2 regions of the Brevibacillus humidisoli genome follow, and region 1 is predicted to be linked to the other one. Evidence: predicted binding sites of a transcription regulator. Region 1 holds the regulator's gene; the other holds the start of a gene.

Evidence for each region. The regulator CtsR, encoded in region 1, represses protease genes until heat stress. The targets are predictions, from matches to a motif close to ATGGTCAATAAAGGTCAAACA.
Region 2: clpP (ATP-dependent Clp endopeptidase proteolytic subunit ClpP) is a predicted target of CtsR. The motif match lies at 3,135-3,155, and genes of this name have one in related genera.

The regions. Positions count from the first base shown of each region.
Region 1 is NZ_CP087263.1:4,485,761-4,497,875, reverse strand. Features, by position in the region: gene disA (DNA integrity scanning diadenylate cyclase DisA) at 1-477, opposite strand, end outside; gene radA (DNA repair protein RadA) at 481-1,848, opposite strand; gene LOK74_RS21855 (hypothetical protein) at 1,835-2,176, opposite strand; gene LOK74_RS21850 (ATP-dependent Clp protease ATP-binding subunit) at 2,594-5,053, opposite strand; gene LOK74_RS21845 (protein-arginine kinase McsB) at 5,083-6,150, opposite strand; gene LOK74_RS21840 (protein-arginine kinase activator protein McsA) at 6,173-6,709, opposite strand; gene LOK74_RS21835 (CtsR family transcriptional regulator) at 6,724-7,188, opposite strand; gene LOK74_RS21830 (HAD family hydrolase) at 7,414-8,091, opposite strand; gene LOK74_RS21825 (MGDG synthase family glycosyltransferase) at 8,098-9,231, opposite strand; rRNA gene LOK74_RS21820 (23S ribosomal RNA) at 9,541-12,115, opposite strand, start outside.
Region 2 is NZ_CP087263.1:3,726,165-3,738,279, forward strand. Features, by position in the region: gene LOK74_RS18215 (hypothetical protein) at 1-54, opposite strand, end outside; gene LOK74_RS18220 (hypothetical protein) at 319-570, shown strand; gene LOK74_RS18225 (RNA polymerase sigma factor) at 688-1,308, shown strand; gene LOK74_RS18230 (anti-sigma factor family protein) at 1,292-1,852, shown strand; gene LOK74_RS18235 (bactofilin family protein) at 1,849-2,973, shown strand; gene clpP (ATP-dependent Clp endopeptidase proteolytic subunit ClpP) at 3,201-3,791, shown strand; gene LOK74_RS18245 (H-type small acid-soluble spore protein) at 3,869-4,048, opposite strand; gene LOK74_RS18250 (hypothetical protein) at 4,091-4,267, opposite strand; gene LOK74_RS18255 (hypothetical protein) at 4,453-4,785, shown strand; gene LOK74_RS18260 (PilZ domain-containing protein) at 4,834-5,265, opposite strand; gene LOK74_RS18265 (HPr family phosphocarrier protein) at 5,505-5,762, opposite strand; gene whiA (DNA-binding protein WhiA) at 5,810-6,760, opposite strand; gene LOK74_RS18275 (gluconeogenesis factor YvcK family protein) at 6,767-7,756, opposite strand; gene rapZ (RNase adapter RapZ) at 7,853-8,695, opposite strand; gene trxB (thioredoxin-disulfide reductase) at 8,932-9,894, opposite strand; gene LOK74_RS18290 (tetratricopeptide repeat protein) at 9,956-11,584, opposite strand; tRNA gene LOK74_RS18295 (tRNA-Gly) at 11,729-11,804, opposite strand; tRNA gene LOK74_RS18300 (tRNA-Lys) at 11,815-11,890, opposite strand; tRNA gene LOK74_RS18305 (tRNA-Phe) at 11,894-11,969, opposite strand; tRNA gene LOK74_RS18310 (tRNA-Asp) at 11,997-12,073, opposite strand.

The DNA of each region.
Region 1 (12,115 bases):
GGTCTGCATCGCCTGGTTTGCCTTGGTCAAAATAACACCGATATCTTTAAGAACATAGCGAAAGCTTCCCCGATACAGTGTAATCACATTGCGACGTTGCGAAATGGCAATCACCAGATGACTGGTTTGTTTCGCCGTTCGTTCTGCCGTACGGTGGCGGGTGCCTGTTTCGCCGGAGGGGATGCCGGAGGCCGGTGCCAACTGCGTATTGGCAAACAAAATACGCTTGGCGTCTTCACTTAATATGATCGCCCCATCCATCTTTGCTAATTCGTACAGATTAGCGGGAGTAAACTCACAATTAATGGAAAAGCCGCCATCTACAATCGATTTCATATCGGGACTAAAACCGACCACGATCAACGCTCCGGTTTTGGCCCGCAGCACGTTTTCCAATCCCTCACGCAGGGCTGTTCCAGGTGCGACAAAGCGAAGTACGTCGCTTACTGATGCCTCTTTTTCCAACGTTTCCTGCATGTTTTACCCCCTTAATACTTCACGCAGAGCCTCTTCAATATTGCTCACCCCGATAATCTCCAATCCCGCTGGGACATCCAAGCCGCGAACATTTTTTTCCGGTATGATCGTTCTTTTAAATCCCAATTTTTGCGCTTCCCGGATTCGCTGCTCAATCCGCGCAACACCTCGTACTTCCCCGGTCAATCCTACCTCTCCGATCACAACATCGTGAGGATTTGCAGCTTTGTCGCGAAAGCTGCTGGCTACACTGACAGCAATCGCCAAGTCTACTGCCGGTTCGTCGAGACGTACGCCTCCCGCTACATTGATGTAGGCGTCCTGGCTCTGCAGCATCAGTCCAACCCGCTTCTCCAGCACAGCCATGATCATGGAGACCCGCTGGTGGTCCACTCCCGTGGCCATCCGTCGTGGCGTGACGAAGCTGGTTGGCGATACCAGCGCCTGCAGCTCGACAAGTACCGGCCTTGTCCCTTCCATGCTGGCTACAACCGTAGATCCGGCCACGCCAACCGGTCGCTCTGCGAGGAAAATTTCAGAAGGGTTGGATACTTCCTCCAACCCGCGCTCTTTCATTTCAAAGATACCCATCTCGTTTGTCGAGCCAAACCTATTTTTTACAGCTCGCAGGATGCGAAAGGTATTGTGGCGCTCTCCCTCAAAGTATAAGACGGCATCAACCATATGTTCCAACATGCGTGGTCCGGCGATCGCCCCTTCTTTGGTAACGTGGCCGACGATAAACGTAGCGATCCCTTTTCCTTTGGCAATCTTCATCAGGTGCGCGGTCGTCTCCCGCACCTGTGCGACACTTCCAGCTGCAGAAGTCACAGCAGGATGGAATACTGTCTGTATGGAATCAACTATCACCACCGCCGGGTCTACCTGTTCAATCTGCTCTTCTATCAGCGTGAGGTCAGTCTCAGATACGACAAACATCTGGGGTGTCTGCATGGCCAAACGCTCCGCGCGCATCTTGATTTGTTTGGCCGACTCTTCTCCTGAAACGTACAAGACCTTGTACCCCTGACCAGCCAAGGCAAACGAGGTTTGGAGCAGCAGGGTTGACTTGCCGATTCCCGGGTCACCTCCCACGAGGATCAGCGACCCGGGAACGAGTCCGCCACCCAAGACTCGGTTTAGCTCATTCATGGTTGTATCAAATCGAGGCTCTTCTTCGCTTTTCACTTCGGTGATCGGCTGAGCAGTCTGTTTCGTAAGGGAATGTCTTTCCCCGCCGCGGACGGCAGACTTGGCAACAAGCTCTTCTACCATTGTATTCCACGAGCCGCATCCGGGACACTTTCCCATCCATTTGGGCGTTTCATAGCCACATTCTTGGCATGCGTATTTCGTTTTATACTTTGACATACTTATACTCCCGCTTCTCTGTTTTCATTCTTACATAGTTCGGCAGGCCGGGCTTTTTTCCTGCATAGAGCAGAAGCAAAGCCATTCGCCATTTCCTGTATGGAGCGGACCAAAGCGCTTTGAACGAGCTATAGTGGGGGGCGAAAGAGAAAAAACAGGTTCGCTCCGCTCGTGCCAGTGCCCGCAAGGAAGCTGGAATGACCGTCTCCACTCCAACAAAGCGGTACGGCGACCAAAAGCCCTCAAGGGGCGATGGCATTTCAGGGGAGCAGTTGGCCGCCAAGCGTGTACCGCTTTGTTTCCGCTCCGACTCTGTGGGCACTGACAAGGCTTTCGCTCACCTGTTTTTCTCTTTCGCCTCGCAACGGTTGCTTGTGGGTGCAACATTTCTTTGCGTTCGTCCGATCATCTTGTCGCACATTATGGCATCCTCCCATACGAACAGCTTGAATCCTGTCCTGGAAGGGGTGTTTGGTTGCCTCCTTCGACTCATACACTTGCTTATCGGTGAAGCAAAAAAACACCTTCCGAAAAAGGAAGGTGTCTGCGTGTAGACAAAACCTCGGTACAGGCGGAGAGTAGCTCTTTTCCGGAAGGGGCGACTCTTGCCAACCAGCTCAGCTGCGCCAGTCCCACTTCCTCGCTGGTTGGCAACGGGGCGACTGGAGGAAAAGAGCTACTCTCCCCCGCGCCACCCGTTTGTCTCCAGACTGAGACCCTTACGATACGCAAGGGTCTCAACAGGTTACGATTTGCTAGTAGTGTGTTCCAGTCGTTTCACGGTGAGTTGGCCGTCTTCTACGTCGATATGGACAGTGTCCCCTTTGTGAATCGTACCTTTGAGCAGTTCTTCGGACAGACGATCTTCAATGTTTCGTTGAATCGCACGGCGAAGCGGTCTTGCACCATAAGCCGGATCGAACCCTTCTTTGGCCAACAGCTTCTTCGCCTCTTCTGACAGTCTAAAGTCGATCTCTTGTTCTCTCAGACGTTTCCGCAGTTCTTCGGTCATTAAGGAGACGATCTGCTCGATGTGCTCCTGCTCCAGCGAATGGAAGACGATCAGTTCGTCGATCCGGTTCAGGAATTCCGGACGGAACGTGCGTTTCATTTCGTCCATGACCTTGTCTTTCATATCCTGGTATTTCTTCTCGGTCTCACCGGTGGTGAAGCCCAGCGAAGTGTTTTTGCGAATCATGTTGGCTCCCACGTTGGAGGTCATGATCACGACGGTGTTGCGGAAATCGACAGTACGACCCTTGGAGTCAGTCAGACGGCCGTCATCGAGTACCTGCAGCAAAATGTTAAACACATCGGGATGGGCCTTTTCAATCTCGTCGAGCAGGATCACGGAGTACGGTTTGCGGCGCACTTTTTCCGTCAGCTGGCCGCCTTCATCGTAACCGACGTATCCTGGAGGGGCACCGACCAATCGAGCGGTAGAGTGCTTCTCCATGTATTCGGACATGTCGATGCGAATCATCGCATCCTCATCACCAAACAATGCCTCAGCGATGGCGCGGGCCAACTCGGTTTTCCCGACCCCGGTCGGTCCGAGGAAGATGAACGAGCCGATCGGACGCTTCGGATCTTTTAAGCCGGCACGAGCCCTGCGAACCGCACGGGAGATCGACTTGACCGCTTCATCCTGTCCGATCACCCGGTTATGCAGGATCTCCTCCATCTTGAGCAGTCGTTCTGTTTCCTCTTCTTTCAGCTTAACCACTGGGATGCCAGTCCAGTTGGCGACTACGTGGGCGATATCTTCGGGCGTTACTTCCATGTTTAGTTTGCCCTGCCGTTCTTTCCAGTCTTTCTTGGTCTGCTCCAGTTCTTCCCGCAGTTTCTGTTCTTGATCACGGAGTGCTGCTGCTTCTTCGAACTCCTGTGACTGAACGGCTGCATCCTTCTCTTTGCGAACTTCCTCAAGCCGTGTTTCCAGTTCCTTTAGATTTGGCGGTACGGTAAAGGACTGCAGGCGTACTTTGGATGCCGCCTCGTCGATTAAGTCGATCGCTTTGTCCGGCAGGTACCGGTCCGTGATGTAGCGGTCAGAGAGCTTAACCGCCTGCTCAATCGCCTCGTCAGTGATCTTCACCCGATGGTGAGCTTCATATCTGTCGCGCAAGCCATGCAGGATCTTGACCGCATCTTCCGCCGAAGGTTCGTCGACGTTGATCGGTTGGAAGCGGCGCTCCAGCGCGGCATCCTTTTCAATGTACTTGCGGTATTCGTCCAGCGTGGTGGCGCCTACGCACTGCAGTTCACCGCGTGCCAGGGCCGGTTTGAGAATGTTGGAGGCGTCAATCGCCCCCTCCGCACCACCTGCGCCAATCAGGGTGTGCAGCTCATCAATAAACAGAATGATGTTGCCCGCTTGGCGTATTTCGTCCATGATCTTCTTGAGTCGGTCCTCGAATTCTCCCCGGTACTTGGTTCCCGCCACTACGGTACCCATGTCAAGCGTCATCACCCGTTTGTCACGCAGGGTCTCCGGGATTTCGTTGTTGACGATTTTCTGGGCCAGGCCCTCTGCAATCGCCGTTTTCCCGACACCCGGCTCCCCGATCAGGACAGGGTTGTTCTTGGTGCGGCGACTTAACACTTGGATAACACGCTCAATCTCTTTTTGTCGGCCGATCACAGGATCCAGTCCGCCATCACGGGCGATTGCCGTCAGGTCACGGGCCAGACTATCCAAGGTTGGTGTGTTTGCGGCCGGATTGTTGCCGGAAGGCTGGTGAGACGACATCATCTCGGAGCTGCCCAGCAACTGCAGCACCTGCTGGCGGGCCTTGTTCAAGCTCACGCCCAAGTTGTTCATGATCCGGGCCGCAATCCCTTCACCTTCGCGAATCAGGCCAAGCAGGATGTGCTCCGTCCCCACGTAGGTATGACCCAGCTTACGGGCTTCGTCCATCGAGAGTTCGATTACTTTTTTGGCACGTGGCGTATAGTTGGGGGTGTAGTTGCCCGCTGTCGGCTGTTCGGATCCGCGCCCGATCAGCGATTCGACCTCATTTTGAATCTTGTCGAGGCCCAGGCCAAGCGACTGCAGCGCTTTGGCTGCAATTCCTTCGCCTTCGCGAATCAATCCCAGCAGAACGTGCTCGGTACCAATGTCCTTGTGGCCCAGTCGAACGGCTTCTTCCAATGCAAGTGCGAGTACTTTTTGTGCGCGTTCTGTAAAACGACCAAACATCATCATCCATGCACCTCCGATTTACTGTTCTGTTAAGCAGAATGGGCTGCCAGACGTTCGCGAATCAATCGAGCCCGTCGTTCGTCCCGTTGTTCGGGAGTGAGCTTCTGTCCGGCGTGTCGCTGCAGAAAGCCAGGTTGCGTCATAACGAGTAGTTCGTTGATGGTAAAGGTTGTAACGTTTTTGATCAAACCAAGGTCGATGCCGAGACGAACGTCAGACAGCCGCTGTGCCGCCTCTTTGGACTCAACTGTACGGGCATGAAGCAAAATGCCATAAGATCGGCAGATGCGGTCTTCCAGGGCGAGCGAGGAGTTTTCCTGCAGATAGCGCCTTGCCACCCGTTCTTGATCGACAATCTGTTTAGCCACACTATAGAGGTTGGACAAGATGTCGCTCTCCGACATCCCAAGCGTCACCTGGTTGGACAGTTGGAACAGGTTGCCCAACGCTTCGCTGCCTTCGCCGTAGATCCCTCTTACCACCAGCCCCACCTGGTTGATCGCCTGCAGAATACGACTGATCTGTTGGGTCATCACCAACGCGGGCAGATGCAGCATCACTGAGGCGCGAATACCCGTGCCGACGTTCGTCGGACAACTCGTCAAATAGCCGCGTGTTTCATCAAAAGCGTAGTTCACATGCTTTTCAAAAATATCGTCAATCCGGCTGCCGATATCCCACGCTTCTTTTAGCTGAAAGCCGGGCATCAGCACCTGGATTCGAATATGATCTTCTTCGTTGACCATGATGCTAATCGATTCATCGTCGCTTAGCAGAACCCCTCCTTTGCGGGATTCCTCGGCAAGATTGGGGCTAATCAAATGCTTCTCCACCAGGACTCGCTTCTCCAACGGCTGCAGTTTATCCATCATGATCAGTTCAAACGGCCCTGCTTTGCTCATCGCCTTTGATCGGCTGGCGTTGGCTACCTGATGAACCACCTCTTCTGCCTGTGAGTCGGTAGCCAGCAGCGGAAATGGCTGATGACGAAGGTTGCGGGCGATACGGATGCGGGTACTGATGACGATGTCCGCATCGGGTCCCTCTCCCTTCATCCAGTTGCTCCACGGATTCTGCATAAATTGTTGCACAGACATGGTGCCCTCTCACCTCCTCCACTTACGCTTGATCCATCTTTTTCTCCAAAGCTCGAATGCGATCGCGGATTTCCGCCGCCTTTTCAAACTCTTCCGTCTTGATGTACTGCTGCAATGCCGTTTTCAGTTGTTCCAACTCTTTGCGTATCTTCAACTGTCCGCCTGTTCTCTCGGGGACTTTTCCGATATGGTTGGTGTTTCCATGTATTCGTCTGAACAGCGGATCGAGCCGATCGCCGAAGTAGCGATAGCAGTCACTGCAGCCGAAGCGACCACTTTTGCTGAATTGGGCGTAAGTGAGGCCACAGGTTTCGCAGCGCAGTGTTTTTTGCGTCGCTGTTTGGCTGTTGGACGAACCGCCCACGCTGTTCTTCGCCATCGGATCAAAGTTGAGCAGCCCAGACAAAATGTTATGGATACTGAAGTTGTCAAACCCGGAGATCACGTCCCCCTTTTCCTGGGCACAGTGCTCACATATATGATATTCCGTTTTTTCTCCATTGACGATCTTCGTCAGGTGAAGTGTAGCCGGTCGTTTTCCGCATTCTTCACAGTTCATGTCGGCCCTCCCTCCTAGCGGATCAAAATCGAGGCAATCATGTGTTTCAACAGGTTGGCCCGCAGACGGTCCCGAAGTGGAGTCTCCAGATTGAGTACGGTTCGCGACGTTGCCGTTTTCATCAAGGCAGCCTCTCGGGAGTTGATGATCCCTTCTTCGTGAAGTCGATCGATAATCGCGTACGCCGCACCTTGTGTGATGCTGCTTCCGATCAGCTCTTCGGTCAGCAGTTCTTGCAGCCTGGATTTGCTGGTGATTTGCGCTTTTCGGATCCGGATATATCCGCCTCCACCCCTTTTGCTTTCCACAACATATCCTTTCTCAATCGTAAAGCGCGTATTTATAACATAATTGATTTGTGAAGGCACACATTGAAACATATCAGCAAGCTCACTGCGCTGGATCTCTACCAGGCCGTTAGGGCTTTCCTGCAGAATACGCTTGAGATGCTGTTCGATGATGTCCGAAATGTTACGCAAAGCGCCTCCTCCTCTTACTCAACCTATGAAGATCTGCTGCAAGATCTGTTGGTCTCTACGTCTGTACGATTGATGGACCGCCACAAGAGCAAATCCTGACTTTGACTATATTTGACTTTCATTATAAGTCGTTTTTTCGTTTTTGGCAAGAGCCATCCCATTCACTATTGTGTTCGAAAAGATCAATCTTAAAACCAAAAAACCACCCCTGAAGGAGTGGCAGACTCACGTTTTATTGGTCAAAGAAAAAGGAAGGTGTGCCGTCAATTCGCTAAACTGATGGATGATCACATCCGCTTCGTCCAATTCTCCCGGCTTGGCAAAGCCAAAGTCGCAAGCAATAGTAAAAAGGCCGTTTGCCTTTCCTGCTTGCACGTCTGATTGGCGATCCCCCACCATAACGGCCTGTTTGACCGGATAATCGTGAAGCAGTTTTTCCACCAACTGGGTTTTGGATTTGGTCTGGAAGCGTCCAGCTGAGTATAGATCTGTAAAGTAGGATTTGATCGCAAAGTGTTCACAGATACTGTCTATATACGCTTCCAACCCATTGCTGGCGACAAACAAGGCAACTCCTTGGGCGTGCAGTTCTGCCAGCAGTTCCCGAACGCCCGGGTATAGATCCGTGACCCCTTCTTTTAGGAGCCGCTGCTCGTGGGAGAGCATAAGACGATCTGCCAGCTGTTTCGTGCTTTCGTCCTCCCCCGGCAGGAGAGTTCCCCATACCTGCTCCAACGTCAATCCCAGCACGTTTGTCAGCTGCTCCTCATCGGGCATCGGGCCGTCCCACAACCCTCTCTGTCTCAGTTCCTCAAATGTGCACGTAAATCCTGCAACAGCCAACTTTTCCGTCTGCAGCAGTGTACCATCCATGTCAAACAGTATCGTATATGTCTTGGACAAGTTTTCTCACCTCTGGGTAAAGTCTGGTTGCCTTGCAGTTGCCTCCAGATCCGCCATGATAAACTGACAGATGTGCTCTGCCGCATCCGGTTTGGCTACAAGCTGCGCCATCCTCCTCATGTAGTCTGCTTTCGTCGGGTCATGGAGCAATTCCTCAATAAAATAGATGAGCTGCTCTGTCACCTGAGCATGAACCGCACACCCGTTGTTCAGCAGGAAATGACTGTTGCGCTCTTCCTGTCCCGGCAGCGGATTGTATACAATCATGGGGACTTGTTTGCTTAGCACTTCGGCTGTCGTGAGGCCACCTGATTTGGTGACAATCAGGTCGGCTACGTGGAGACATTCGTGAAAGTTGTCGATATAGGTCAGAGGAATCACCTTGTGTCGATAGGTACGACCCGAAACCTTCGCATACAGTTTCTCGTTTAACCCGGTCAACACCAGTGTCTGCAAGGGATGTTCAATCTGTTCCAAACCCTGCAGCACCTGCTCCATCGGGCCAAGGCCGAGTCCACCCCCGGACAGAATCAACGTTTTTCGGTCGGGAGAGATCGAAAACTTCTTGTAGACCTCCTCCTCATTGACAGGTTCCCTGAACTTTTTCATGATCGGAATGCCAAACGGTTTAAATTTTTGATAGTCCTTCCGGTAAATGTCTACCAGATAAAATAACTGCTCATGCGCTATGAAGTAGTAGTTGATATGATGGTTGATCCAAGAGGGATGAATGGTGTAGTCGGTAATAACCGTATAGATCGGCATCATCCATTCATTTCGACCTTTCAGCACGGACAGCATACAGCTGGCAAACGGATGCGTTGCGACAAAAGCATCCGGTTCTACACTGTTGATCAACTTTTTCAGCTTGTTGGCCAATAGTTTGTTGACAAACACATTCATATCGAAAAATCGTGTCTTTTCTGAGTTGTGGTAGATTCTTCCCCACGTTTTCGGAGAAAGCTTGAGCAGGTTTGTGTAGCTTTCCAGCAAAATTTTATGAAAGGTTGGACTGATGTACTCCAACGTATCGATAATCATGGAGGAATACCCTTTTCCAGCTAAACTCTCCTGCATGGCCTTTGCCGCCTGATTGTGACCGTTACCAATGGAAGCGGAAAAGATCAAAATCTTTTTCATCCCAGTGCTCTCCTTCACAAACCTATCTTTACTGGACGACGATACGGACCAGTGTGATTGTCTTTCTTGGTATGCGGATCTTCGTGCGGCAGATACGTTCTTCTGTTATCTTCTTTATGTGTTTATTGTATACTTTTCCCAAGTATTTATCATCATCCCTGTGAAGTTTGCCGATGAGAAAAACAAAAAAACCCAACCCGGGCTCTGTGCACAAGTTGAGAACATTCCTGCTTTGCTTATCGATTTGGTGTATAGTAGGTCACACCTTCAAAACCGGATAACAGAAGTATAGAACAAGGAAAAGAGAGTGTGGATAAGTCCTCGACCGATTAGTATTCGTCAGCTCCACGCGTTGCCGCGCTTCCACACCGAACCTATCAACCTCATCGTCTCTGAGGGGTCTTACCAGCTTGCGCTGTGGGAAGTCTCATCTTGGAGGGGGCTTCACGCTTAGATGCTTTCAGCGCTTATCCCGTCCGCACATAGCTACCCAGCTGTGCCACTGGCGTGACAACTGGTGCACCAGCGGTGCGTCCATCCCGGTCCTCTCGTACTAAGGACAGCTCTCCTCAAACTTCCTGCGCCCGCGACAGATAGGGACCGAACTGTCTCACGACGTTCTGAACCCAGCTCGCGTACCGCTTTAATGGGCGAACAGCCCAACCCTTGGGACCTACTACAGCCCCAGGATGCGATGAGCCGACATCGAGGTGCCAAACCTCCCCGTCGATGTGGACTCTTGGGGGAGATAAGCCTGTTATCCCCAGGGTAGCTTTTATCCGTTGAGCGATGGCCCTTCCATGCGGAACCACCGGATCACTAAGCCCGACTTTCGTCCCTGCTCGACTTGTAGGTCTCGCAGTCAAGCTCCCTTGTGCCTTTACACTCTACGAATGATTTCCAACCATTCTGAGGGAACCTTTGGGCGCCTCCGTTACCTTTTGGGAGGCGACCGCCCCAGTCAAACTGCCCACCTGGCATGGTCCTCGCACCCGATCAGGGTGCCGAGTTAGAAACTCCGTACATCAAGGGTGGTATCCCAACGGCGCCTCCCCCGATGCTGGCGCACCGGATTCTCAGGCTCCCACCTATGCTGTACATGATGCACAAAGTTCCAATACCAGGCTACAGTAAAGCTCCATGGGGTCTTTCCGTCTTGTCGCGGGTAACCTGCATCTTCACAGGTATTATGATTTCACCGGGTCTCTTGCCGAGACAGCGCCCAAGTCGTTACGCCTTTCGTGCGGGTCGGAACTTACCCGACAAGGAATTTCGCTACCTTAGGACCGTTATAGTTACGGCCGCCGTTTACTGGGGCTTCGGTTCAAAGCTTCGCTTCTACCCACCGAACACAAGCTTACGCTCGCGTTCGGCGGGGCCCAGAAGCTAACTCATCCCCTTAACCTTCCAGCACCGGGCAGGCGTCAGCCCCTATACTTCGCCTTGCGGCTTCGCAGAGACCTGTGTTTTTGCTAAACAGTCGCTTGGGCCTTTTCACTGCGGCCCCCTCGGGCTCAGCCCACCTGACACAAGCTTACGCTCGTGTCAGGCGGGGACCCTCACCCTACCGGGGCGCCCCTTCTCCCGAAGTTACGGGGCCATTTTGCCGAGTTCCTTAGCAAGAGTTATCCCGCGCACCTTAGGATTCTCTCCTCGCCTACCTGTGTCGGTTTGCGGTACGGGCACCTTGTTCCTCACTAGACGCTTTTCTTGGCAGTGTGAAATCAGGGACTTCGGTACTTGTATTTCCCTCGCCATCACAGCTTGTGCTGGATGGTATGCGGATTTGCCTGCATACCACACTTGCTGCTTGGACGGCCATCCAGTAGGCCGCTCACCCTATCCTCCTGCGTCACGCCCTCGCTCAAACGGAACAAAGGTGGTACAGGAATATCAACCTGTTGTCCATCGCCTACGCCTTTCGGCCTCAGCTTAGGTCCCGACTAACCCTGGGAGGACGAGCCTTCCCCAGGAACCCTTAGGCTTTCGGTGGACAAGATTCTCACTTGTCTTTTCGCTACTTACACCGGCATTCTCACTTCCAAGCGCTCCACCGCTCCTTCCGGTACGGCTTCACCGCTGCTTGGAACGCTCCCCTACCCAGTCCGTACGGACTGCCATAGCTTCGGTGGTACGTTTAGCCCCGTTACATTTTCCGCGCAGAGTCACTCGACCAGTGAGCTATTACGCACTCTTTAAATGGTGGCTGCTTCTAAGCCAACATCCTGGTTGTCTGGGCAACTCCACATCGTTTCCCACTTAACGTACACTTGGGGACCTTAGCTGATGGTCTGGGCTGTTTCCCTCTTGACGATGGATCTTAGCACTCATCGTCTGACTCCCGGACATAAGTCATTGGCATTCGGAGTTTGACTGAGTTCGGTAACCCGATGAGGGCCCCTAGCCCAATCAGTGCTCTACCTCCAAGACTCTCACTGGACCCACCGAACCCAAGCTTACGCTCGTGTTCGGCGGGGTCCCATCCGAGGCTAGCCCTAAAGCTATTTCGGGGAGAACCAGCTATCTCCGAGTTCGATTGGAATTTCACCGCTAGCCACACCTCATCCCCGCACTTTTCAACGTGCGTGGGTTCGGGCCTCCAGTAGGTGTTACCCTACCTTCACCCTGGACATGGCTAGATCACACGGTTTCGGGTCTACGGCAACGTACTTGCGCCCTGTTCAGACTCGCTTTCGCTGCGGCTCCGTCTCTTCGACTTAACCTTGCACGCTACCGTAACTCGCCGGTTCATTCTACAAAAGGCACGCCGTCACACATTGATCGTGCTCCGACTATTTGTAAGCACACGGTTTCAGGTTCTGTTTCACTCCCCTCCCGGGGTGCTTTTCACCTTTCCCTCACGGTACTGGTTCACTATCGGTCG
Region 2 (12,115 bases), 760 kb from region 1:
CACCACTGCTGCCACCAGAATGAACAAAATCAAAATACCCGGTATGGCCGCCATAGTTAGTTCCTCCCTTTTTGCCACATGTATATGAGCAAACCAGGAGGAGCATGACGTCTCCCGCTTGTCCCCAGTCTATCCCCAAGCTTAAGATCAAATGTGAATAACTTTGTGGATAACTTTAGCTGTTACAAGCCTGATCCGCCGTATATTTTTTGACAACAAGGAAATATTACGTAAGATTGATGAAAGTATTGCCGCGAACACATGTTTTTGTGCACAAGCTGTGGATAATTTCGTGGATAACTGATTGGGGGGCTTGGTTTGCCGCGCGATCGCTACTACCTGATTTACCAAGAGGCGAGTGACGACGAATGCTTGCTCACGATCCAGCCCTACGAGGATCAACAAGCCTTGGCTGAAGCCCTAAGCGAGCTAAAAAGTCAGCAAATCACCGACTATACGATTATTAAAGGGCGCAAGATAAAAGCAACGCTGCGGGTAGCTGTAGATTTAGCAGAAGCGGATGATGAAGAAGCGAAGACGGATGAAGAAGCGAAGCAGGAAAAAGCATAAACGAGGTACTCCCCCGCATAGGGGGCTTTTCTTTTGCTCGGGATTAGCCGATGCTGACAATAGCGTGAAATTCTGCACCGGTCTCATCCGTACTATTGATTGGAAGGGGGGGCATACATGGACACGCATCACCATGAGGATATCTACGCTCTAAACACCCGCTCGCTGACGGGCATCCAACAATTTTTACAGGGTGACGCCAATGGCTTTGATACGCTGATCGAGTTGTTCGGGCAGCGGGTCATGCGCCTTGTGCAAAAGATGATTTACTCCCACCACGATGCACAGGATGTCTACAACGAGATTTGGTTAAAAGTAGCGCAAAACCTGCATAAATACGATCAATCGCTCCCCTTTCACTCATGGCTGTACCGGCTTGCCTCCAATACCTGTATCGATTTTCTTCGCAAAAAGAGGGATATTGTGATGGAAGACGATCGCCTGCACGTGCATGTGCAAAAAGAGAACAGCACCTATAGCAACACACCGGAGAGCTTGTTCCTAGAGAAAGAATTCCAAACGCAACTTAACCAACTGCTCTCCCATTTGGATGAGACGGATCGCTTGATTGTGACACTCCGCTTCAGTGAAGAGCTAAGTTACGAAGAGATTGGCAGTATTGTAGGGATGAGTAAAAATACGGTCGGAACGAGGTTGTTTCGAGCCCGCAAACAGTTGAAGCAACTGCTGCAGCATTTGACCGACAAAAGGAGGTCTCCCCATGTCTCATATCGATGAAATAACGATGATGATGTATACAGATGGTGAGTTACTGACCGAAGAATCGGAAAAAGTGGCAGAGCATTTGCGGAGTTGCCAGGAATGTCGAAATACGTACGATTCCTGGATGGAGGACCGCTCGTTTTTTGAGCAGTCGTTTTCGGCGACATCCGCCCCATTGCCATCGCTCCATCCATCTGTCACACAGCAAATCGACGCCATTTGTGCTTTGCACAGAAAAAACAGGCAGGCTTCTTCGAAAATCATCAACCGATTGACTGCCCTGCTTCTCTCCCTTTTCCTGCTGGCCGTCATACCTGCCCAGAGCTGGCTGTTTAACTGGCTGGAATGGCTTTGGCCGATCGTGCAGCCCTACCTGCTGTGGACTTCGACGTTTTGGTTGAGAGAAAATGCCCACACACTCTGGGATTATCTTCTGCTCAGCTGCTTTCTGTTCTCCGCCTTGTTCGTCTGTCTCATCTTGGCCATCATCTTGACCGGCGCCAACCGTCAGGCCGAATCGATCGATCCAGCCTATTCGAGAGGAGGGGACAGACCGTGAAGAATCGGATCAGGATGCTGCTGTTGGTATTCGCATTGTTGGCCATATCCGGTACTACCTGTTTTGCCTTTCAAGCTGTTTCCCAGGAAACCTATGTCTTGGCCAACGGGGAAACGCATATCGGTGATCTCTTCGTGACTGGCCGCAAGGTGGTTATTGAGGGACATGTGCAAGGGGACATATATTCGTTTGCGGAAAGTTTGCAGATCAGCGGCAAGGTGACGGGAGACGTCATCACGTTTTCCAATGATACCGTAATCCGCGGAGAGATAGACGGTGATATCCGGGCGTTTACACGCAACTTGACGATAGACGGTCATGTGACGAGGAGTACGACCGTTTTTACCCAGTATCTCAATCTATCCCAATCGGGCGAGATCGGACGTAATGTCTTGGCCTTTTCCCAAACCGTTGATCTGCTTGGGCGATTGGGCGGCGAGATCAATGGAACGATCGCGGATATGCGAATCACCGGGGAGATCGGGCGCGGCATCACGATGCTGCGGGTTGGCCAGTTGCAAATCGAACCATCAGCTAAAATCAACGGTGATGTTCGCTACATGAGTCATCAGGAGGCTTCCATTGCTCCCGGGGCGCAAATCACAGGGGAGGTGGCGTATACCCAGTTAGAGCCGGAGCCGAAGGAAAGCCCGACATGGCCCATCTTGCTTGTTGTGATGTCGGTGATCAGTACGGTACTGCTATGGCTGGTGATCCGCTTCCTGTTTCCAAAAACACTGTTGTCCATTCAACGTACGCTGGATGAAAAAACGCTTGGTCACTTTGGCGTCGGGATTCTGCTGCTGCTCGCTGTTCCGATGTTGACGGTAATCCTGTTGATTACCATCATCGGCATTCCGGTTGCCGTCACACTTGTCGTTGTGGTTGGCGTGCTGCTGTTTGTAGCCAAAATCTTTGTCGGCACGTGGGCGGGCCTTCGGCTGGCTGAACGATTTCAGTGGCGGATTCCTCCCCTGTTGACAGAATTGATCGGCGTGATCGGTCTCTCTCTGCTGGTTCACCTGCCATTTGCTGGATGGTTGGTCGCGATTGCCGTCTGGATGATCTTTCTCGGAGCCGTCGCAGCAACCGTCCGCCGCGTCAACCGTTCTGTCCTCTAGCCTACTCCTTTCGCCCCTTCCCAGGGGCGAAAGGATGATTCTGGCCGGCGGGCAGTAACGGGTACCTTTATCGCCATACAGAAAGCAGAGCTTGAACGGCAAAAAGCAGTTTTACTTTTACTCATTTCGGGATACATTAGAGAAGTAGGTAGAGGTCATTTTGTTTGACCTTTTTTGACCTTTAGTGTATGATTAGACTTGAAAGGAGAGGAGGACTGCCAATGGATATGCATTTGATTCCGACCGTAATCGAGCAAACGAATCGCGGTGAACGTGCTTACGATATCTACTCCCGACTGTTGAAAGATCGCATCATCTTCCTGGGTACCCCGATTAACGATGTGGTTGCGAACAGCGTGGTCGCCCAGTTGTTGTTCCTCACCGCCGAGGACCCGGATAAAGATATCAGTCTTTACATCAACAGCCCGGGCGGTTCTATCACGGCGGGAATGGCCATATACGACACGATGCAGTTCATCAAGCCTGACGTCTCTACCATCTGTGTCGGCTTGGCTGCTTCGATGGGTTCTTTCCTGCTCTGCGCGGGAGCGAAAGGCAAACGATTCGCTCTGCCCAACAGTGAGATCATGATTCACCAGCCCCTTGGCGGCGCGCAGGGTCAAGCTAGTGACATTGAAATAGCGGCTAAGCGAATTGTGCGGATGCGTGAACACCTAAACCGCATCTACGCTGAGCGCACCGGTCAGCCCATTGAGCGAATCGCTCGCGATACAGACCGTGACCATTTTATGTCTGCGCAGGACGCCAAGGAGTATGGGCTGATCGACGATGTGATTTCCTCCACACCAGCAAAATAAGCAGATCTCGTAACACGCTTCAAGTGCCGTCACGCAAAAAGACTTTCCCAGAACGGTCCGGGGAAGTCTTTTTCCTTTTACTTTTCCTTCAGTTCGGTAATCGCAACGGTTCTGCTCTCCTGGGGATTGCCTTCGGTATGTACCCGTGCGATGTTCTCATTTTCATCCACATCATCGATCCATACCGGTACCCCTGCGTATTCGACACTCACTCTCTCCGCTGAATGCAAGATTTCTTTTGCCCGTGCAGCGTCCACGCTCCGTCAACTCCTTTCCGTCCCTGAATACTCGCGATCAAGCTATTTCAGATCAACTGATTCTGGATCATCCATCGTATCGGTAGTCGTCTGTTCGATGAGTCCGTTTTGCGAACTGACGACACCTCCTCCCAGTCCCTCGTTCACCATCCGATCAACATCGATGAAGTTCTCGTCTCTTCCTTCGTGCAGTGAATCAGTCTGCTGACGTCGACTCATACTTTCCCCCCTTTTGAGTTGGTCAAACGATTCCGCGGTTGTTTTAACGATTCCCCCAAATCGGCTGCGCCATTCATCCTGTAAAAGGATTGGTGCAGATTACATACCGGTCTGTAGCCTGGGAAAACTAGACGAGGCTGCCCGGGTTCGGACAGCACAGCAACCAGCAAAAGGAGGATCCATCCATGCATACGTATCAACATGCCATCCAACAAATTCAACAATGTGAGCAGTTGATCAATCAGTTGATGCAGCAGACTCAACAGGCTACCGCCATGTATCAGCAAATGATGCAGCAAGAACAGCAGAACGTAACGATGCTGGAACAGATGGCTCAACGGGAGCGAGCAGCCACTCAGATGATTCAAACGGCTCTGCAAGGACACCAGACTGCAATGAATCGCATGCAGCAAGCAGCCCAGCTCTGCAGCCAGATGAGACAAGAGCTCTCCGGTGCCATCTCAGCTCAAGGTGTGAACTACAGCTATAGGACGGCGCAATACCAAGGGGTTCAATGACCCTTTACTGGCACACAAAAGGGCTGTTCCATATGCGGACAGCCCTTTTTACTGATGCTCCCTATCGAAAAATGCAGTTGCGTCCCCGTGGTAAAAATCACAGCTGGTAATGTTGTTCCCCCGACGAAGTTTGATTTGCAGCTCGCTGACCAGTCTGACGAGTAGAGCCTTTAGATCTTCGTCAATGGTAAACGAAACCCCGTAGTGGAACAATCCGTCTGGCCGTTCCGCTTTTCTCACGATGTAGCCCAGTGGTTTGATTTGTTGGTTAAACAGACGCATCCGGAATTCCAAAACAATCTCAGTCTGTACCGGGAGGTTGAGATTAGACACAAATCCAAGACCACCGGCACTGATGTTATCAACCAGTACGTGGGCTTCACCCGACTCAATCTCGTTGTCCTTAATCCTGACGATGCTCGTCTGTGCCTCCAACGGCGGTTCTAGCTCAAGCCGAAAGAACGTCCGCTGGTTCACCATGGTTTCCACGTCAGTTGTCCCCCCCGCTGTCTCTTTCCTCGTGATGCAGGAAGTATCTGAATCTCAAAACAGATCGTTCCATACCATTATATCGAATTTACTTTAAATAATGAAGAATTAGACAAAAGTAGACAAAAAAAGCAAAAAATCCGTTCAGATTTGATCTCTGAACGGTTGATGCAATAACAGTCATGTTCTTTTTTTCGAGTCACTCGGCCACCAGTAAAAAATAGAGAACGTTACTCCTCTACGCTTACCAGTTTCGCCAAGCTGGCCACTGCTTGGGAGGCATCTGGCCCATCCGCCAAGATCGTGATTTCCGTACCCGAGCCGATCGCCAAACTCATAATACCCATGATGCTTTTGGCATTTACCTTCTTGTTCTCTTTTTCTACAAATATCTCCGATGCAAACCGGTTTGCCTCTTGTACAAAAAAAGCAGCTGGTCGTGCTTGCAAACCCGTTTTCAGTTTAACCAGAACCTGCTGTTGTACCATTGCAACCTCCCTCTCTTTCTTTCGCTCTTGCAGACCATTATACCATGTCAAGGGGAAGAAATATTTTCATTTTCTCTCAATTTGTCAGCGATTTCGTTAATTTTTCGGAGCCTGTGGTTGATCCCCGACTTGCTGACCACGCCACTTGGCAGCAATTCGCCCAGTTCCTTCAGGTTGATGTCGGGATGAAGCAGGCGCAGTTCCGCCACTTCTCGCAACCGCGGCGGCAGATTCTCCAAGCCAATCTCCCGTTCAATCAACTGAATATTTTCCATCTGTCGGGTAGCAGCATTAACCGTTTTGTTGATATTGGCGATTTCACAGTTGTGCAAACGGTTGACAGAATTACGCATATCCTTGACAATACGGACATCTTCGAAGTACAACAGCGCCTGGTGTGCCCCGATCAGGCTTAGGTATTCCGTGATTTTTTCCCCTTCCTTGATGTACATTACAAACCCTTTTTTGCGCTCAATACATTTCGCATTGAGGCGATAGCGGTTCGCTAGTGCTGTCAGTGCTTCGCAAAAGTCCTGATAGGCAGTGAAAATCTCCAGGTGGTAACTGGAAGCTTCTGGATGGTTGACAGATCCTCCCGCCAGAAAGGCTCCCCGCAGATAAGCTCCCCGACAGCATGATGTTTTGGTCAAATCGCGTGGGATCCCCGGATAAAATGACAAGTTTTCATCCATGATCGACAGCGCCTGCAGGATTTCGTTGGCGCCCCGAGGAATCCGTACGATGTAGACATTATTTTTCTTCAGGCGCATCTTTTTTCGTACCAGCAGCTCTGCATGTACCTGGAACAACTTCTTTGTGAGGACGTAAATCCGTCTGGCTATCGCCGCATTTTCTGTCGATACATCCAAAACAAAGCGGCCTGCACCAAACTGCAAGCTGCCATTCATGCGGATCAGCGCCGACAATTCCGCCCGACTGCAGCAGTCAGATGGCTGCAGCATGGTTAGTTCTTTTTTGACGTGTGCTGCGAAGGACATGGCGCTTCACCCCATTTTCTGCTTCATCAGTTCGACGACTTGCCGACTTACGGCGTCTGCATCGTGGCGCAGCAGACCGTCTTCATAGGCGATTAACTGACCAGACATGACATGCAGACCGAGTGCCGTCAGCTTGTCATGGTCGCAAACGACAGGCGCTGCTCCCTTTTCCGCATATTTTTCTCGAACGGCATCGGGAACATCTGTTGTATTAACGATGATCGTGTCGAGGAACGGTCTGTCGACGTGATCGTACATCGCCTGTACATGATCTGATGCCGTAAAATGGTCTGTCTCTCCCGGCTGAGTCATCACGTTGCAAATATAGATCTTGGGCGCCGTCGATGCTATGATTTCGTCGAACAACCCGCGCACCAAGAGATTGGGAATAATACTTGTATACAGACTCCCCGGCCCGAGCAGAACGGCATCCGCCTCTGCGATGGCCCGGGCCGCTTCCGCCAACGGCACAGCGTCCGGCGGATCGAGGAAGACTCGCTTGATTGGCTTTCCGTACAGCGGTATTTGTGACTCTCCCAACACGATTGCTCCGTCTGCCATTTCTGCTTTTAACAATATCGATTGATTGGAGGCTGGCAGCACCTCACCGCGTACGGCAAGAACCCTGCTTAAGCCCTTTACGGCAGTAACAAAGTCGCCGGTGATTTCGTTCAAGGCTGCAATCAGTAGATTTCCCAAATTATGTCCTACCAATCCCGTTCCGTTGGAAAAACGGTATTGCATTACCTTTTCCATCAGCGGTTCCGTGTCGGCCAAGGCAGTCAGAACGTTGCGAATATCCCCTGGCGGAAGCATATCCATCTCCATCCGCAACCTCCCTGAACTGCCGCCGTCATCCGCTACCGTTACGATAGCTGTGATATGGACCGGATGCTGCTTTAATCCACGCAGCAATACGGAAAGACCGGTTCCGCCACCGATCACGACAACGCGCGGCAACTCACCTGACTGCCCTCCCCTTCTCCCTGTTGACATAGGTCACCTCATTATCTTCATATGAACCTAGCCCTCATATGAGAAATCTTGTCTCTTTTTATCCCGATCGTAATGGATCTCCTTGCCATCCTATGCTTATTTATTCTTCTCCATGTCACGGTGTGTGACCCGAACTGGAAACTCTTTGACAAACGCCTCGCCCACATGCTCGGCGATAGCGACCGATCGGTGTTTTCCCCCTGTACATCCGATCCCAATGACCAGCTGACTTTTCCCCTCTCGCTGATAATGGGGCAGCGTGTACTGTAGAAAATCGAGCAGTTTGTTGATGAATTCCTGTGTCTCGCTCCACTTCATCACATACTCCGCTACTTCCTGATCACATCCGGTTTTGGGACGAAGATGCTTTACATAATGCGGATTGGGCAAAAAGCGAACATCAAACACAAGATCAGCGTCAATCGGAATGCCGTATTTAAATCCGAATGACATCAGGTTGATCGTCAGTTGGTTTCCTTGCTGCCCGTACTGGCTAATGATTTTTTCACGCAGCTGGCCAGGCTTCATCTGACTGGTATCGATAATCTGGCTGGCCAATCCTTTTAATTCTTGAAGCATGCGCCGTTCGGAATGGATTCCTTCCAAAAGAGAGCCCTCAGGCGAGAGGGGATGCCGCCGTCGCGTCTCCTTATAACGCATGACCAGTGTCTGATCATTGGCATCAAGGTACAAGATTTGAAACGAAATCCCGTGCATTCCCGATAACTTATCGATGGCTTCAGACAAACTGTCAAAAAACTCACGACCACGCAGATCAATCACCAATGCGACACGTTCGATGCCGCCCCCTGACTGTCTGATCAACTCTGCGAACTTGGGGATCAGAACCGGTGGCAAGTTGTCGACACAAAAAAAGCCAAGATCCTCCAGACTTTGCACCGCCGTCGTCTTTCCAGCGCCGGACATGCCCGTGATCATCAGCAGATTAATGGCTCGTTCTTTGCCCGTTTCTACCACAACATTTCGCCTCCTCTGATCCTGCTATAAGGATACCATAACTGACGATGTACGCGCATTGTTTCCCATGCCAAAACCGCATTACAAAAAAAGGGCGTGACCAGCAATCGGCCACGCTAGGAAGAAAGTATAGAAAAAGGGGGTCAATTCATATTTTTATCATAGCCCCCGAATATTTCAGTCATGTTACAAGAGAATTAAGAGATTGTAACGTTTTCGGCTTGCAATCGCTCGTTCAGGTTTTCGACGTAGTGTTGAGCGGATTGTGCCGCTATCGAACCGTCTCCGGTGGCCGTCACGATTTGGCGCAGTGTTTTTTCACGTACGTCACCCGCTGCGAAGATGCCAGGCACTTTGGTCCGCATCATCTCATCGGTCTCGATATATCCTGCTGCATTGGTGATCCCCAGGTTGGCGACACTGGAGGTGAGGGGATCCATACCGATGTAGATAAAGACCCCGTTGGTCTCAAACTCGCGTTGCTCGCCGGTTTTCCTGTTTTCCAACAGAACGCTTTGGACCACTCCATCGCCACGTATCTCTTTCACTTCTGTATCCCAAATCACATCGATCTTCTCATTCTCGAAGGCTCGTTTCTGGAGGATTTTTTGGGCTCGGAATTGGTCGCGTCGGTGGATAATGGTCACTTTGGTCGCAAAACGAGTCAAAAATACCGCTTCCTCGACAGCAGAGTCGCCGCCCCCGACAACGACAAGCTCTTTTCCTCGGAAGAAAGCACCGTCACATACAGCACAATAGGAGACGCCCCGTCCGGAGAGTTCCTTTTCACCCGGTGCGCCCAACAGACGATGTTCGGCACCTGTCGCAACAATAACGGATTTGGCCAGGTACTCCGTGCCATCAGAGGTGATCACTTTCTTGTACGGCTCACTGTTTTGGATCTCTTTGATCTCGCCATAAGCATATTCTGCCCCGAATTTCTGGGCATGCTCATACATCTTGGTGGAAAGATCAGGTCCGAGAATATGGTCAAATCCCGGATAGTTCTCAATATCCTCCGTGTTGGCCATCTGTCCGCCGGGAATGCCACGCTCGATCATCAATGTTGACATATTAGCCCGAGACGTATATACGGCGGCTGTCATGCCGGCCGGTCCTGCACCTGCAATAATCACATCGTATACTTTTTGCTCACTCATGTCTGTTCAGCCTCCTATCGCCTAAAACAATCCCAGCCTATAGTTTATATTAATTATAAGTTTAGAATTTGTGTAAATCAAGTGCGGATATCTCTTTTGCACACTTGGCGATGGTCGGTTGAGACAACCCGTACTTGGCGGCCAGCGACTTCTGGGTAACCTTGCCTGATGTCAGCTTTCCGTATAAGTATTCCAGAGCGGCAACCCACGCTTCCGGCTTGCGTGTTTTTGGGGGATCCTCCCGATATTGGCAGTATGCCGACCAAACCAGCAGTGCCCATCTACGCAGCTCCGCGTGCTCCTCTCTGCTCAAACAAGTGCGGATGCAGTCAGCGACGTGGTCGGCCTCTTCACCAACTGTAAAGGCACCCACCTCGTAAGGGAGAGCGGCCCCCATTTGACTCAGTGCCACCAAGGCAAGTTTGAGCAGGTACTCGTCGTCTGCCGTACGGCAAAAGCGGCGCAGGGCCTCTTCCGCCTCATCATCTCCGATTAACGCCAGTGTCTGAATCACCATTTTCTTAACCTCAGCCGTACCGTGCTGCATCGCCCACAGCAGTGACGCCCGGATCATCGGGTCAGACTTCAACTCATCTGAACGCGTCCATTCTACGTGTTCAAACGCGCTCCCCTTAAACGGGATTTGGTACTGATACGGGATCTCATGTATACTGTTTCCTTCTTCGCGCTCTTTTACCATATGCAAATAGTAGTCGGCAATCCCCGTATCAGGGTCCAGCTGTTTTGCCCTTTGCCACCAGCGGATCGCTTGCTCCTGATGTCCGCATTGATAAGCGGAGATCGCTGCGTAGTGATACGTGCATGCATCGTGCTGTCCCCAGAAGCGGAACAACCGCCGATATAGTCGGAATGCTTCTTTATGCTGACCAAGCACTCCCAGCGTAGTAGCCAGTTTGTAAAGCTGCTCATGATGGAGAGGTACCGTTTTTCTCAACTGTTCCAGCAAGGGGGCTAATTCTCCCGTGCGATTATGATGGGACAAAAGAACCGCCAAGTTGCACAGGGCATGCAGATTCCCAGGATCACGTGCCAGTGTCTCTTCAATCGTCTGCATCGCTCTGTTAAAATCGCCGACGTAGTAGTAGGCAAGAGCCAAATTGTTCCAAGCAGGGGTAAAATCATCATCGGCTTGAATCACTTCCTGGAGCAGTTCCGTCGCTTCCAGAAAGCGACCATCTTCCAGGCTTTTTCTCGCCTGTTCGTGTTTGAAATGAAGATTGTCGCTCTCCTCTTCCAGTCCGCGTGGCGGTATATCCAGTTCAAAGTAGATATAATCGAGCAATTCCTCGGCTTCCAAAGCAAACGTCCCGTCAACACTCTCTTGCAGATAGCGAAGCGCCATCTCCTCAGCCATCTGGTAATCTTCCATGTTGGCATAATTGTTAGCCAGATAAAAGTAGACTTCTACCATTCCTGGCTCCGTCTGTTCTACAATCTGATGCAATATATCATTTGACTCTGAAAATTGACCGATTTCGGCCAATACGCTTGCCAGGTGGCATAGACAGTTTGCATTCGTCGGCTCCAACTCGACGGCCCGACGAAAATATTTTATGGCTTTTTCATACTCAGAGCGCTGCGCTAAACGCACACCCCTCTGCACAAAAAAGCTGGCGTCTCGCTCGAATGCAACTACCGTTCTTTTTTTCATACCTTCACTGTTTTTCATAGGACCTCCATGTTTTCCAGGAGCTTTACCCTTCATGTATCGTACCAAATCCCCTGCGTACCCACAAGTAAAAGAGCTCGTTGGGGAAAGAAGAAAACGATAAACACCACTTGCAGATCGCAAGTGGTGTGATCAGATCACATATGGAGCGGACAACGGGGCTCGAACCCGCGGCCTTCGCCTTGGCAAGGCGACGCTCTACCAGCTGAGCTATGTCCGCATATTATGACTGGTGAGCCATGAAGGACTCGAACCTTCGACCCTCTGATTAAAAGTCAGATGCTCTACCAACTGAGCTAATGGCTCAAATGGTGGTTCGGGACGGAATCGAACCGCCGACACGAGGATTTTCAGTCCTCTGCTCTACCGACTGAGCTACCGAACCATATGCAAAAATCCAGGCAAAATAAAATGGCGGAGCTGACGGGACTCGAACCCGCGACCTCCGGTGTGACAGACCGGCGTGAACTCCAACTTCACCACAGCTCCATGAGTAGAACTATTTTGTTTTCAAGTAAGTATGTGAAGGAA